Regions from separate parts of the Rouxiella badensis genome, predicted to be linked through region 2. Evidence: predicted binding sites of a transcription regulator. Region 2 holds the regulator's gene; each other region holds the start of a gene.

What was found. The regulator PhoB, encoded in region 2, activates phosphate uptake and scavenging genes when phosphate is short. The targets are predictions, from matches to a motif close to CTGTCATAAAACTGNCNNAT.
Region 1: pstS (phosphate ABC transporter substrate-binding protein PstS) is a predicted target of PhoB. The motif match lies at 1,571-1,590, and genes of this name have one in related genera.
Region 3: O1V65_RS18165 (MIP/aquaporin family protein) is a predicted target of PhoB. The motif match lies at 1,853-1,872, and genes of this name have one in related genera.
Region 4: ugpB (sn-glycerol-3-phosphate ABC transporter substrate-binding protein UgpB) is a predicted target of PhoB. The motif match lies at 1,946-1,965, and genes of this name have one in related genera.

The regions. Positions count from the first base shown of each region.
Region 1 covers NZ_CP114062.1:4,079,087-4,082,203, reverse strand. The annotation lists gene pstC (phosphate ABC transporter permease PstC) at 1-275, opposite strand, end outside; gene pstS (phosphate ABC transporter substrate-binding protein PstS) at 424-1,464, opposite strand; gene rluF (23S rRNA pseudouridine(2604) synthase RluF) at 1,684-2,574, opposite strand; gene O1V65_RS18825 (peroxiredoxin) at 2,775-3,117, shown strand, end outside.
Region 2 covers NZ_CP114062.1:3,115,909-3,119,025, forward strand. The annotation lists gene phoR (phosphate regulon sensor histidine kinase PhoR) at 1-956, opposite strand, end outside; gene phoB (phosphate response regulator transcription factor PhoB) at 1,043-1,732, opposite strand; gene sbcD (exonuclease subunit SbcD) at 1,953-3,117, shown strand, end outside.
Region 3 covers NZ_CP114062.1:3,942,815-3,945,931, forward strand. The annotation lists gene hslU (HslU--HslV peptidase ATPase subunit) at 1-452, shown strand, start outside; gene rraA (ribonuclease E activity regulator RraA) at 631-1,116, shown strand; gene zapB (cell division protein ZapB) at 1,311-1,550, opposite strand; gene O1V65_RS18165 (MIP/aquaporin family protein) at 2,036-2,881, shown strand; gene glpK (glycerol kinase GlpK) at 2,923-3,117, shown strand, end outside.
Region 4 covers NZ_CP114062.1:3,818,968-3,822,084, forward strand. The annotation lists gene ugpA (sn-glycerol-3-phosphate ABC transporter permease UgpA) at 1-398, opposite strand, end outside; gene ugpB (sn-glycerol-3-phosphate ABC transporter substrate-binding protein UgpB) at 514-1,830, opposite strand; gene O1V65_RS17605 (aminotransferase-like domain-containing protein) at 2,053-3,117, opposite strand, start outside.

The sequences.
Region 1 (3,117 bases), 960 kb from region 2:
ACGGGAACGGCAATCAACAGCGCAATAATCGAGGTCACGATCGTTCCGTAAATCGGAACCAGTGCGCCGAACTGCTCGTTGGGAACGTCCCAGGTTTTATTCCACAGGAAAGAGAAACCAAACTTTTCCATGCTAGGCAGGGAAGAAATAAACAGCGAAACGATGATACCGCCGAGCAGCAACAGCGTAATCAGCGCAGCCAGTTTTACCAGCGCGCCGAAGATAATGTCACCGTTTTTGCTTGGTGCTTTGAAGGACGGCGTTTTTTCAGCCATAACACTCTCTTCTTATTCAGATTTATTTCTCTTTCGACAAGGGGTTATCGGCAGAGAATGAGACAGAAGACCGGTACTTTATATCACCTGCTATCTCAAACCAAAGTAATTGGCGCCGTAGCGGGGCTACGGCGCCAGAAACAGAGGCTTAGTAGAGGGATTTACCGCTGCTGTCTTTAACGTTGGTCTTCCACGCTGTCTGGATTTGAGAAATAACAGACTGCGGCAGGGAGGCGTAATCCAGACCGGTCGTCAGCTTGTCACCATTTTTATAGGCCCAGTCGAAGAACTTCAGAACTTCTGCGCCCTTGGTGGCATCCTGCTGCTGCTTGTAGACCAGAATGAAGGTGGTAGAAGAGATTGGCCATGCGTTGTCACCCTTCTGGAAGGTCAAGTCCTGAGCAAAGGTCTTGCTCCAGTCTGCGCCTTTCGCCGCTGCGCTGAACGACTCTTCAGAAGGGGAAATTGCCTTGCCGCTCGCATCCACCAGCTTGGTGTAAGTCAGGTTGTTCTGTTTGGCGTAAGCGTATTCAACGTAGCCAATTGAGCCAGGCAGACGCTGTACAAACGCGGCTACGCCGTCGTTACCTTTGCCGCCCAGGCCGGTTGGCCAGTTAACGGTGGTGCCTACGCCAATCTCTTTTTTCCAGTCGGCGTTAGCTTTGGACAGGTAGCTGGTGAACACGAAAGAGGTGCCTGAACCGTCTGCACGACGAACGACAGCGATATTGGTATCAGGCAGTTTCACGCCTGGGTTCAGCTTAGTGATTTCCGGATCGTTCCACTTCTTGATTTTACCCAGATAGATGTCACCCAGCGATTTACCGTCCAGCGTCAACTCACCGGATTTAATGCCCGGGATGTTAACGGCCAGCACAACGCCACCGATCACGGTTGGGAACTGGAACAGACCGTTTTTCTCGAGGTCAGCGTCGCTCATTGGCGCGTCTGATGCACCGAAGTCTACGGTTTTAGCGATGATCTGCTTGATGCCACCTGAAGAACCGATGCCCTGATAGTTAACCTGAGCGCCCGTTGCTTTTTGATAGGAGTCAGCCCATTTTGCATAAACTGGCGCCGGGAATGTACCGCCTGCACCGGTCAGATTAGTTGCTGAGAATGCAGACATTGCTGTTAAAGAAAAAGTCGCTGCCACAATACCGGCGACGGTGGTACGCATCAGTTTCATGTTCCACTCCTGGTGGTTATTATTTGATTCGACTCATGTCGAAGCTGAGTAAAGTGTTTAGCACAGGAGCAAAATAGGACAGTTTGGTGACAGTAAAATGTAGGTTATATGACAGTTTTGTGACAGAGGGCAAATTATGGGCGGTATCAGGCGGGTATTGGTTTAAAACCGTCTAATCATGCAGATTAGACGGTTTTAACGGCTAAAAATCATGCAGGCTTATCGGCCTTTCTTTTTACGACCGGGTTGAACAAAACGCTTACGGGAGGCACCATTTCCGTCTGATTTTTCAGCAGTTTTGGGTCCATTTTTTGGCCCGTTCACCGAAGGTTTCTTAACCGCCGCCGCTTTTGATGGCGCTTTTTTCGCCGGCTTGTTGTCCTCGGAAGAGGAGTTTTCAATCAGTTTGAACAACTCGATAAGCTCGTCGTCCGTTAAATCACGCCATTCACCCAGCGGTAACCCTTTCAGATTGACGTTCATGATGCGGGTACGCTCGAGTTTGGTGACTTCAAAACCAAAGTGTTTACACATGCGGCGAATCTGGCGATTAAGGCCCTGCACCAGCGTGATACGAAACACGAAAGGCGCTTCTCTCTTCACTTTGCACTTTTTGGTCACGGTGCCAAGCATCGGCACACCGGCGCTCATGCCCTGAATGAATTCGTCGGTCACCGGTTTGTTCACGGTTACCACGTACTCTTTTTCGTGGTTGTTGCCGGCGCGGAGGATCTTGTTGACCAGATCGCCATGGTTGGTCAGGAAAATCAGCCCCTGAGAGTCCTTATCCAGACGACCTATTGGGAAGACGCGCTTGCTGTGGTTAACGAAATCACTAATGTTATCCCGCTCGCCCTCTTCCATGGTAGTGATGATGCCAACCGGCTTGTTCAGCGCAATCAGCACCAGATCTTCTTCATCACGCGGCTCGATAAGCTGACCGTTAACTTTGACGACGTCCCCGGCGAAAACCTGATCGCCCACGGCAGCGCGTTTGCCGTTGATGAAAACGTTGCCCTGCTCGACGTAACGATCGGCATCGCGACGAGAACAGATGCCGCTCTCGCTAATGTATTTGTTAAGACGAATAGATGAGCTGGTCAACTTGATACCTTCGTAAAAAAAAGCGGACTATACCTTATCCACGTTGGGTTGCGAAGCCTGTCGCGGCCGAATTGTGCAGAGCGGCATATTGATTGGAAAATCTTTTAAAAAATATTTTTCCCGACCGCAACCTTTCCTTTTCGACCAGCGAACCTATGGTTAAGGTCATCAGGCGCGAACGCCTGCCTCACAATGGAGAAAATATAATGCGTATGAAAAGTACCTTTAGCACGTTGGCTGTCGCTGCGGTTCTTGGACTGTCCCTCCCCGTGACTTCCGCATTTGCCGCCCTGCAGGTAGGTGAGAAAGCCCCTGACTTCAAGCTTAGTGCCGCGCTGGCCGGTAAGCCAACCACCTTCTCGTTGCAGCAGGCACTGAAGAAAGGGCCTGTGGTTCTGTACTTCTTCCCGGCCGCCTTCACCGCAGGCTGTACACTGGAAGCACACGACTTCGCCGAAGCCACCGCTGACTTCGCCAAACAGGGTGCCACGGTGATTGGTGTAACTGCCGGTAACACTGAGCAGATTGCCAAATTCTCCCAGCTGGAAT
Region 2 (3,117 bases):
CGCAGCTGCTCGTCGTTGCCAAACACCTTGAGATGTTCGTTAATCTTGAACACGATTTCGTGGCGTCCAGCGCTCAGCGCAGCAACCTCGTGCTCCAGCATGCCCAGCATGCCCGGGATATCGACTTTTTCCTGTAGATCGATATTAGTGGCAGCCTCGATGCGCGACAGCGTCAGCAGCTGTTTGACCAAACCGTCCATCCGCCGCGTCTGCTCCTGCATGGTGTCCAGTGCCTTGCTGCGGAAAGGCTCCTCCAGCGTGGAATCGTCCATCATCTCCAGATAGCCCTGCAAGACGGTCAACGGTGTGCGCAGCTCGTGGCTCACGTTGGCGAAGAAGTTGCGTCGGGCCCCTTCAAGCTGGCGCATTTGCGTCACGTCGCGAGCCACCATTAGCAGTTGTCCTTCCGAATACGGCATGATTCGAAACTCGACGTAGTGCTCATTATTAAGGTGCAGCGTCAGCGGGCGGGTAAAATCTCGACTCTGCACCCAAACACGCAGTTCAGGATAGCGCAGCAGGTTAAACAGGTGCTGGCCGTTGTCTTCCGGCCAGCGGAAGCCCAGAAGCTCCTGAGCCAGGCCGTTACACCAGAAAATATTGCCCTCTTCGGTGGTCAATACCACGGCATCAGGGAGCGATTCCGCCCCGCTGCGAAAACGTTTAATCAACAGCGCCAGCTCGCGTCGCCGGCGGCGATTTCGCATCTGCATCTGATTAAGGCCATAGAACAGCGGTTCCCAGCTCCATAGTCCACTAGGAGGGGTAATGCTGCGATCGAGCCACAGCCAGTGGGAAAGCTTTAGTTGGTTAAAATAGTTCCAACCCAGCGCCGCCAGCACGGAAGCCAGCAGCAGCCAGGGCAGATAACCAATAAAAATGGCGAGGATAAGCGCAGGACAGCAGAACATAAATAGTTCACCAGCCAGACGCCTCCAGGATAATCGTTCTAACACACAGTATCTCCGCTGTGAGTGATAGAGATGCCTACCCAATATCTTTCATGTTGCCTGCGCATCTGCAACATGAAAGATGAAGGGTATTAGTAGCGAGTCGAGAACCTGTAGCCTGTTCCGCGAACCGTCTGGATCATGCGGTCGTGCCCACTGGTTTCCAACGCTTTACGCAGGCGACGGATATGCACATCAACCGTGCGATCCTCTACATAAACGTTAGTGCCCCAGACGTTATTGAGCAACTGTTCACGGCTATAGACGCGCTCAGAGTGCGTCATGAAGAAGTGCAGCAGTTTGAATTCGGTTGGGCCCATGTCCAACGCCAGCTCGTTCGCCATAACGCGATGCGAGGATGGGTCAAGGCTAAGGCCTTGCATATCAATGACTTCCTCGACCGCCATCGGAGAGATGCGGCGCATAACGGCCTTAATACGGGCCACCAGCTCTTTGGGAGAGAAGGGTTTGGTAATGTAATCATCGGCGCCGACTTCGAGCCCACGCACACGGTCTTCCTCTTCACCTCTTGCTGTGAGCATCATCACCGGAATATCTCGGGTCAGCGCTTCGCGTTTAAGGTGTTTGATAAACTGAATGCCTGACCCACCGGGCAACATCCAATCCAGCAAAATTAACTCAGGGTAAGGTTCAATCAGACGATTGACCGCCGAGTCGAAATCTTCAGCTTCAATGGCCTGATAACCATTCTGCTCAAGCACAAAACAAACCATTTCACGGATCGGTGCTTCGTCTTCCACAACTAATATGCGTCTAGCCATTTTGATAGCCTGCCAAATAAGTTAGCGAACTTAATTTTGATTTCGGGCGTCATTATGCGTCACTTTTGTGACAGATTTATGAAAAGAATTTACGCTGCGTTTAAGTGTAGCCAAGGCGTTATTTTTGACCCAGGCATTTGTCATTGAAAAGGTTTTTCGGCGACAGCCACTACCCTCGGCGTTTATACTTATCGCCTGTTACCGCCACCGCGAGCCCCCCATGCGACTCATTCATACCTCTGACTGGCACCTCGGTCAGTACTTCTTTACCAAAAGCCGCGCTCCCGAACATCAGGCCTTTCTCAACTGGCTGATTGAACAGGTTGAACAACATCAAATAGATGCGGTGGTGGTCGCGGGGGATATTTTCGATACCGGCTCGCCGCCAAGCTACGCGCGCGAGTTGTATAACCGCTTTGTGGTCGACCTTCAGCGCACAGGCTGTCAGCTCATCGTCCTGGCAGGGAATCACGATTCCGTCGCCACCTTAAATGAATCGCGCGAGCTGCTTTCCTGCCTGAATACCCAGGTGATTGCCACCGTCGGCGAAGATCTGTCGCGTCAGGTGCTGACCCTGAAAAATCGCCAGGGGCAACCGGGGGCGATACTTTGCGCTATCCCGTTCCTGCGCCCGCGTGACCTGCTTTCAAGCCAGGCCGGACAGTCCGGCAACGAGAAACAGCTGGCGTTGCAGGAGGCCATCGCCGCGCACTATGCCTCGCTTTATCAGGCGGCCTGTGACAGGCGCGATGAGCTCGGCGGCGCCCTGCCGATTATCGCCACCGGGCACCTGACTACCGTGGGCGTCAGCACCTCCGACTCGGTGCGCGACATTTACATCGGTACGCTCGATGCATTCCCCGCGCAGGCCTTCCCGCCGGTCGACTACGTTGCGCTCGGGCACATCCACAAGGCGCAAAAAATTGCCAAAACTGAGCATATTCGCTACAGCGGCTCACCGATTCCGCTCAGTTTCGATGAAGCCAGCAATGAAAAGAGCGTTTACCTGCTCGATTTCACCGCCGAGAAGCTCAACGCCGTCGAGACGCTGGTTATTCCTCGCTCACAGCCGATGGAAATTATCAAAGGGACGCTGGCCGAAATCGAAAAACAGCTGCTGCCGTATGCCGGCCTCGAGAACGGGAAAGTGGTCTGGCTGGATATCGAGGTCGCGACACAGGACTATCTCAGCGACATTCAGCGGCGGGTGCAGCAGCTTACCGACCCGCTGCCGGTCGAAGTCGTACTGCTGCGGCGCAGCAAGGAGCAGCGCTTGCTGGGCCTGCAACAACAAGAGAAAGAGACCTTGAAAGAGTTGAGCGTTACCGAAGTCTTTGAACGGCGTCTGGCGCAGGAAAATGCTCCCGAAGAGGGTCGCCAGCAGC
Region 3 (3,117 bases), 830 kb from region 2:
ACGGTATGGTCAAAACTGACCACATCCTGTTTATCGCTTCCGGCGCGTTCCAGACTGCCAATCCTTCGGACCTGATCCCGGAACTTCAGGGTCGTCTGCCTATCCGCGTTGAGCTACAGGCGCTGTCTACCGAAGACTTCGAGCGTATTCTGACCGAGCCAAGCGCGTCACTGACTCATCAGTACAAAGCGCTGATGCAGACTGAAGGCGTGACCGTTGAGTTTACCCAAGACGGTATTCGCCGCATTGCAGAAGCCGCATGGCAGGTTAACGAAACCACCGAGAACATCGGTGCTCGTCGTCTGCATACCGTGCTGGAGCGTTTGATGGAAGACATCTCCTATGATGCCAGCGAAAGCAACGGCACGACGGTGATCATCGATGCCGACTATGTGCGCAATCACCTTGATGCACTGGTCGCCGACGAAGACCTGAGCCGCTTTATTCTGTAATGGTGTTATGTGCATGATACAGAAAATCAGGGAGGCTTCGGCCTCCCTTTTTCTTGCCCCACGTCCCTCGGCATGAGGTAGATACGGAAAGTCAAAACGTAAAGAATTGATGATTTTGCCAACATCTGCCAGAAAGGGATATACTGAAAGCACCAGCGAGCAACCAGATAAAAATCCTATGAAATACGATACTTCAGAACTATGCGACATTTATCATGAAGAAGTGAATGTCGTTGAACCCCTGTTCTCCAACTTTGGTGGACGTACTTCATTTGGTGGGCAAATCACCACGGTGAAATGCTTTGAAGATAATGGCTTGCTCTACGATCTGCTTGAAGAAAATGGCCGTGGCCGTGTTCTGCTGGTAGACGGCGGCGGTTCGGTGCGTCGCGCCCTGCTTGATGCAGGACTGGCAAACCTGGCGCTGCAAAACGAGTGGGAAGGCATAGTGATTTACGGTGCTGTGCGTCAGGTTGATGACCTCGAAGAGCTGGATATTGGCATTCAGGCAATGGCCGCTATCCCGGCGGGGGCCGCGAGCGAAGGGATTGGCGAAAGCGATATCCGCGTAAACTTTGGTGGCGTGACCTTCTTCTCGGGTGACCACCTGTACGCCGACAACACCGGCATCGTGCTGTCAGAGGACCCGCTCGATATCGAGTAATCTCTCGCTTTTTAGGCAACAAAAAAGACGCAAAATGCGTCTTTTTTATTTTGGAAAAGTAGAACACTACGTCCGCAGAGTCATTGGAGTCGCAACAAGGCAGCGAGCGAATCGATTCCCGATGAGCCGACATAAGTCATTGATTCGGGTGAATAAACGCCGCTGACGGCGTGCAGCTTCAAGGACTCAGTGGATTAGACTTCTTCCATTTTTCCGAGAAGTGAGCGCAAACGCTCTTGCCAAACGTGCTGCTCTTCTTTCAGATGCGCATTTTCACGAACCAGTGACTCGTGGTTACCGTTCGCCTGCTGTACCTGCTGAGACAGGCTGTTGTTCTGCTCTTTAAGCTCTTCGATTTCCATCTGCAGTAAAGTAATGGTATCAATCGCTTGCTGAACTTTAGTTTCTAGTTTCTCAAAGACTTCAAATGACATGTTTATTCCCCTTATGTTCGCAAGGCGTACATCTTATAAGACTCGCCGCATCTTCCCGACGCAGCTCGATAATTCAATTAACTACAACTGTAATTAACACTGCGGCTTCAATTAACCCCGATTGTATGTAGGCATCCCTTCGCTGTCTAGCAACATACTGGCCCTGCACGCAGTCTGTTGCAATTATCATGGCGTGACTATCAGGAAAAGCTGAAAGAACGCAGCGATCGGTCAGTAAATTCGCTAGTTTTAGCGCAAAGCATTCATTTTTTCGGTCAGCCAGTTTCTTAAAAACACGCGTATTCGCTCATTTTTATGACACAGCACACACATTTTGATTTCGGTATTTCTCGTTTATGCTCGTTAACGATAAATTCACATTACATACTCATACGATCTGAGATGTAAAAATTAAATAACACTAAACAATAAAACAAAGTGATTTAAACCCTACCCTTAACAACTATCCTTTATAGGATTCGATTATGAGCCAAAATATGAGTTCCACAATCAAAGGCCAGTGCATCGCCGAGTTTCTGGGAACAGGCCTGATTATCTTTTTTGGTGCTGGCTGTGTCGCGGCACTGAAACTGGCAGGCGCTTCGTTTGGTCAGTGGGAGATAAGCATCATCTGGGGCCTTGGGGTCTCGATGGCTGTTTACCTGACTGCCGCCATCTCGGGTGCTCACCTTAATCCAGCCGTCACTATCGCTCTGTGCCTGTTTGCCAACTTTGAAGGCCGCAAGGTCGTGCCGTACATCATCGCTCAGGTCGCCGGGGCATTCTGCGCCGCAGCGCTGGTTTATGGCCTCTACTACAACCTTTTCATCGATTTTGAACAGACCCACAATATGGTTCGCGGCAGCGTTGCCAGTTTGGATCTGGCCGGGATTTTCTCGACCTATCCAAACCCGCATATCAGCGTGCTGCAAGCATTCCTGGTTGAAGTGGTTATCACCGCCGTTCTTATGTCACTGATTCTGGCCCTGACCGATGACGGTAACGGTGTGCCGCGTGGCGCGTTGGCCCCGCTGTTGATTGGTTTGCTGATTGCCGTTATCGGTGCCTCAATGGGTCCATTGACCGGCTTCGCCCTTAACCCGGCGCGTGATTTTGGTCCAAAAGTGTTCGCCTATTTCGCAGGTTGGGGAAAAGTGGCCTTCACCGGTGCGCGTGACATCCCTTACTTCCTGGTGCCTATTTTCGGTCCGCTGATTGGTGCATGCCTGGGCGCCGTTGGTTACAAGGCCCTGATTAGCAATCATCTTCCTCAGACTGTCGCCATCGCCGCTAAAGACGACGCGCCACAGCAGACTCAGCGTAAAGCCTAATAGGTTAAACTGTTTATAGCCCACTTTGCAGGACATAAATCATGACAGCAGATAAGACACACGAAAAAAAATATATCGTTGCACTCGACCAGGGTACCACCAGTTCACGCGCCGTAGTGCTCGATCACGATGCCAACATCGTTAGCGTCTCACAGCGCGAATTCACCCAGATCTACCCTAAGGCTGGCTGGGTCGAGCATGACCCGATGGAAATTTGGTCTTCACAAAGCTCTGTC
Region 4 (3,117 bases), 700 kb from region 2:
CCCGGGCTAAACAAGAACATCCACAGTACGGCGGCCACGGCGGGCGCAACGGCGTAAGGCAAAATAAGCAACGTTTGATACAGACGGCTGCCGCGAATAACGTGGTCAACCATGGCTGCCAGCAGCAGCGAAATCGCCAGCCCGAAGAACGCCACCATAAAGCTGAACTTCAGCGTGGTGTAAAACGAGGCAAGATAGTAAGGATCCTGGAACAGCTGCTGAAAGTTGGTCAGACCGGCAAACTCGCTGGAGATACCGAAAGGATCCATGGTTTGCACCGAATACCACAGTGCCTGACCGGCGGGCCACAGGAAAAAGATCGCCGTAATCAATAACTGAGGCAGAACCAGCGCATAGGGCAGCCAGCTACAGCCAAACCCGGGACGGTGTGAACTCATATGAATGACTCATCGAAATATAAGGCGGAGAACAGAAGACAAACGGCTGCGAACGTCGCCAAAAACAGGGGCAGAGTGTCAGAATGGCGCACTCTGCCCGGTTAAAAGACGTTCGTTATTGCTTCACAGAGGCTTCAAAACGACGCAGCAGCAGATTGCCGCGCTGAACGGACTCATCCAACGCCTGCTTAGCCGTTTTCTGACCGCTCCACACGCCTTCCAGCTCTTCATCCACGATGGTACGAATCTGTGGCATGTTGCCCAAACGCAGGCCTTTGGTGAACGGCAACGGTGGTTTGTTCATCATTTGACGCGTTGCCACGTCGGAGCCTGGGTTCTTATCATAGAAGCCCTGCTGTTTGGTCAGCTCGTAGGCCGCCGTCGTGACCGGCAAATAACCGGTTTTCTGGTGCCATTCGGCGGCGATCGCCGGTGTTGTCAGGAATTGCAGGAATTCAGCCACGCCCTTGTAGGTCGCCGCATCTTTGCCTTTCATGACCCACAGGCTTGCGCCACCAATGATGGCATTTTGCGGTGCGCCTTTCACATCGGCGTCGTACGGCATCATACCTACACCATAGTTGAATTTGGCGTACTGACGAATGTCAGCCAGTGAACCGGAAGACGCAGTCGTCATTGCACAGTCGCCGTTATAGAACTTGGCGGTAGACTCGTCCTGGCGACCGAAATAGGTAAACTCACCTTTTTTATTCATGTCTTCAAGGAACTGGATGTGTTTGATTTGTTCCGGCTTGTTGAATTCCAGAACCGCATCGGTGCCGTCGAAACCGTTATTCTTGGTTGCTACCGGCAGGCCGTGCCAGGCACTGAAGTTTTCAATCTGGATCCAGCCCTGCCAGCCGCTGGCGTAGCCACACTTCATCCCGGCCTCTTTCAGCTTGGCGGTGTCCTGCTCTAGCTCCTGCCAGGTTTTTGGCGGCTGGTCGGGATTAAGACCGGCCTTCTTGAAGGCATCTTTGTTGTAGTACAGCACCGGCGTGGAGCTGTTGAACGGCTGCGAAAGCAGGCGTCCCTGAGAATCAGAGTAGTAACCGGAAACCGTCGGCACGAACTGGGAGACGTCTTCTTTCAGACCCGCGTCTGCAAAGACCTGGTAAACCGGTTTGATGGCCTTGCTCGCCATCATGGTCGCCGTACCTACTTCGTAAACCTGCAAAATCGCCGGGGCATTACCGGTACGGTAAGCCGCGATGCCAGCAGCCAGGTTCTGGTCGTATTTGCCCTTGTAAACAGGAACAATTTTTACGTCAGGATGCGTCTGGTTAAAACGATCGGCCAGAGAGTTAACTTCTTTACCTAACTCGCCATCCATTGAGTGCCAGAAAGGGATCTCCGTCACGGCTAGCGCGTTGGCACTGAAAGCCAGCATGAGTGCTGCACCCAGAGCCGATTTTTTTAAATTGATAAACATGCCTGTCTCCTGAAAATCTGCTGGTGTTAGAAATTGCAGAGAAATAATGGAAGTTAATAAACTTTTTTATTCGGGAGCTAACATGACATGCATAAATGACAGAAAAATAACCAATAAATGACAATAACGTGACAGCAGAGTGAAACGAAGATGACGGGAATATGGCAAAAAAAGAGGCGCATTGTGTGAACAATGCGCCTCGATTTACTCTGATTTTATCACTTACAGCGCGCGCTTCAGACGGGCAACGGCCTCGTGCAGCTGCTCTTCAGTGGCGGTCGCGAAGGAGATACGGAAGGTCGAGTAGTCCGGATTATCGGAGAAGAAGAACTCTCCCGGCACGAACACGACGCCCTGCTCCAGCGTTTTCTTCATCCACTCGGTGCAGTTACGCGGTTCACGGAAACGAGCCCACAGGAACATGCCGCCTTTCGGATATTCAAAGGTCAACACGTGGCCCAGTTCACGTTCCAGCAGCTCGGCCAGCACGTTACATTTCTGCTTGTAGGCGGCACGGATGGTTTCGATTTGTTTATCCAGACGACCCAGCGCCAGGTAGTTTTCGGCCACGGTCTGCGACAGTGAGCTGGCGTGCAGATCTGCCGCCTGTTTAATAATCGCGACTTTGTTCAGCAGCCACTGCGGCATAATGACCCAGCCCAGACGCAGGCCGGGTGCCAGAATCTTGGAGAACGTCGAGGTATAGATGATGTTGTTGGCATGGCCGTAGTGCGTTTTAGAAATCTCGAACAGGGTCGGCAAACGTTCGTCGGTAAAGCGCAGTTCACCGTAGGGGTCATCTTCAACAATCAGGAACTGATGCTCGGCTGCCAGTTTCACCAGCTGCTCACGGCGTGAAAGGCTCAGCGTTACGCCACTCGGGTTACCAAATGTTGGCACCAGATACACGCCCTTGATCTTGCGTGTCTTAAGAATCTCTGCCAGCTCGTCGACCTTCATGCCGTCGCCGTCGGAACCCACAGACAGCAGATGAGCTTCAGCAAGCTCCAACGTTTGCAATGCCGCCAGATAGGTAGGACGCTCAACCACGAACACGTCTTCAGGATCGACAACCGCACGCATCACCAGGTCCAGCGCTTGCTGAGAACCGGCGGTCACAACGATATCTTCGGCGGTCGCCACAATGCCGCGATCTTTGCACAGGTCGGCAATACGTGAGCGCAGGCCATGGCTGCCTTCGGTCAGACCATACTGGAACGCATGCTCTGGCTGCTCGGTAATCGCAATTTGAGTGGCCTTCGCCAAGCCTTCAAAATCGAATAATGC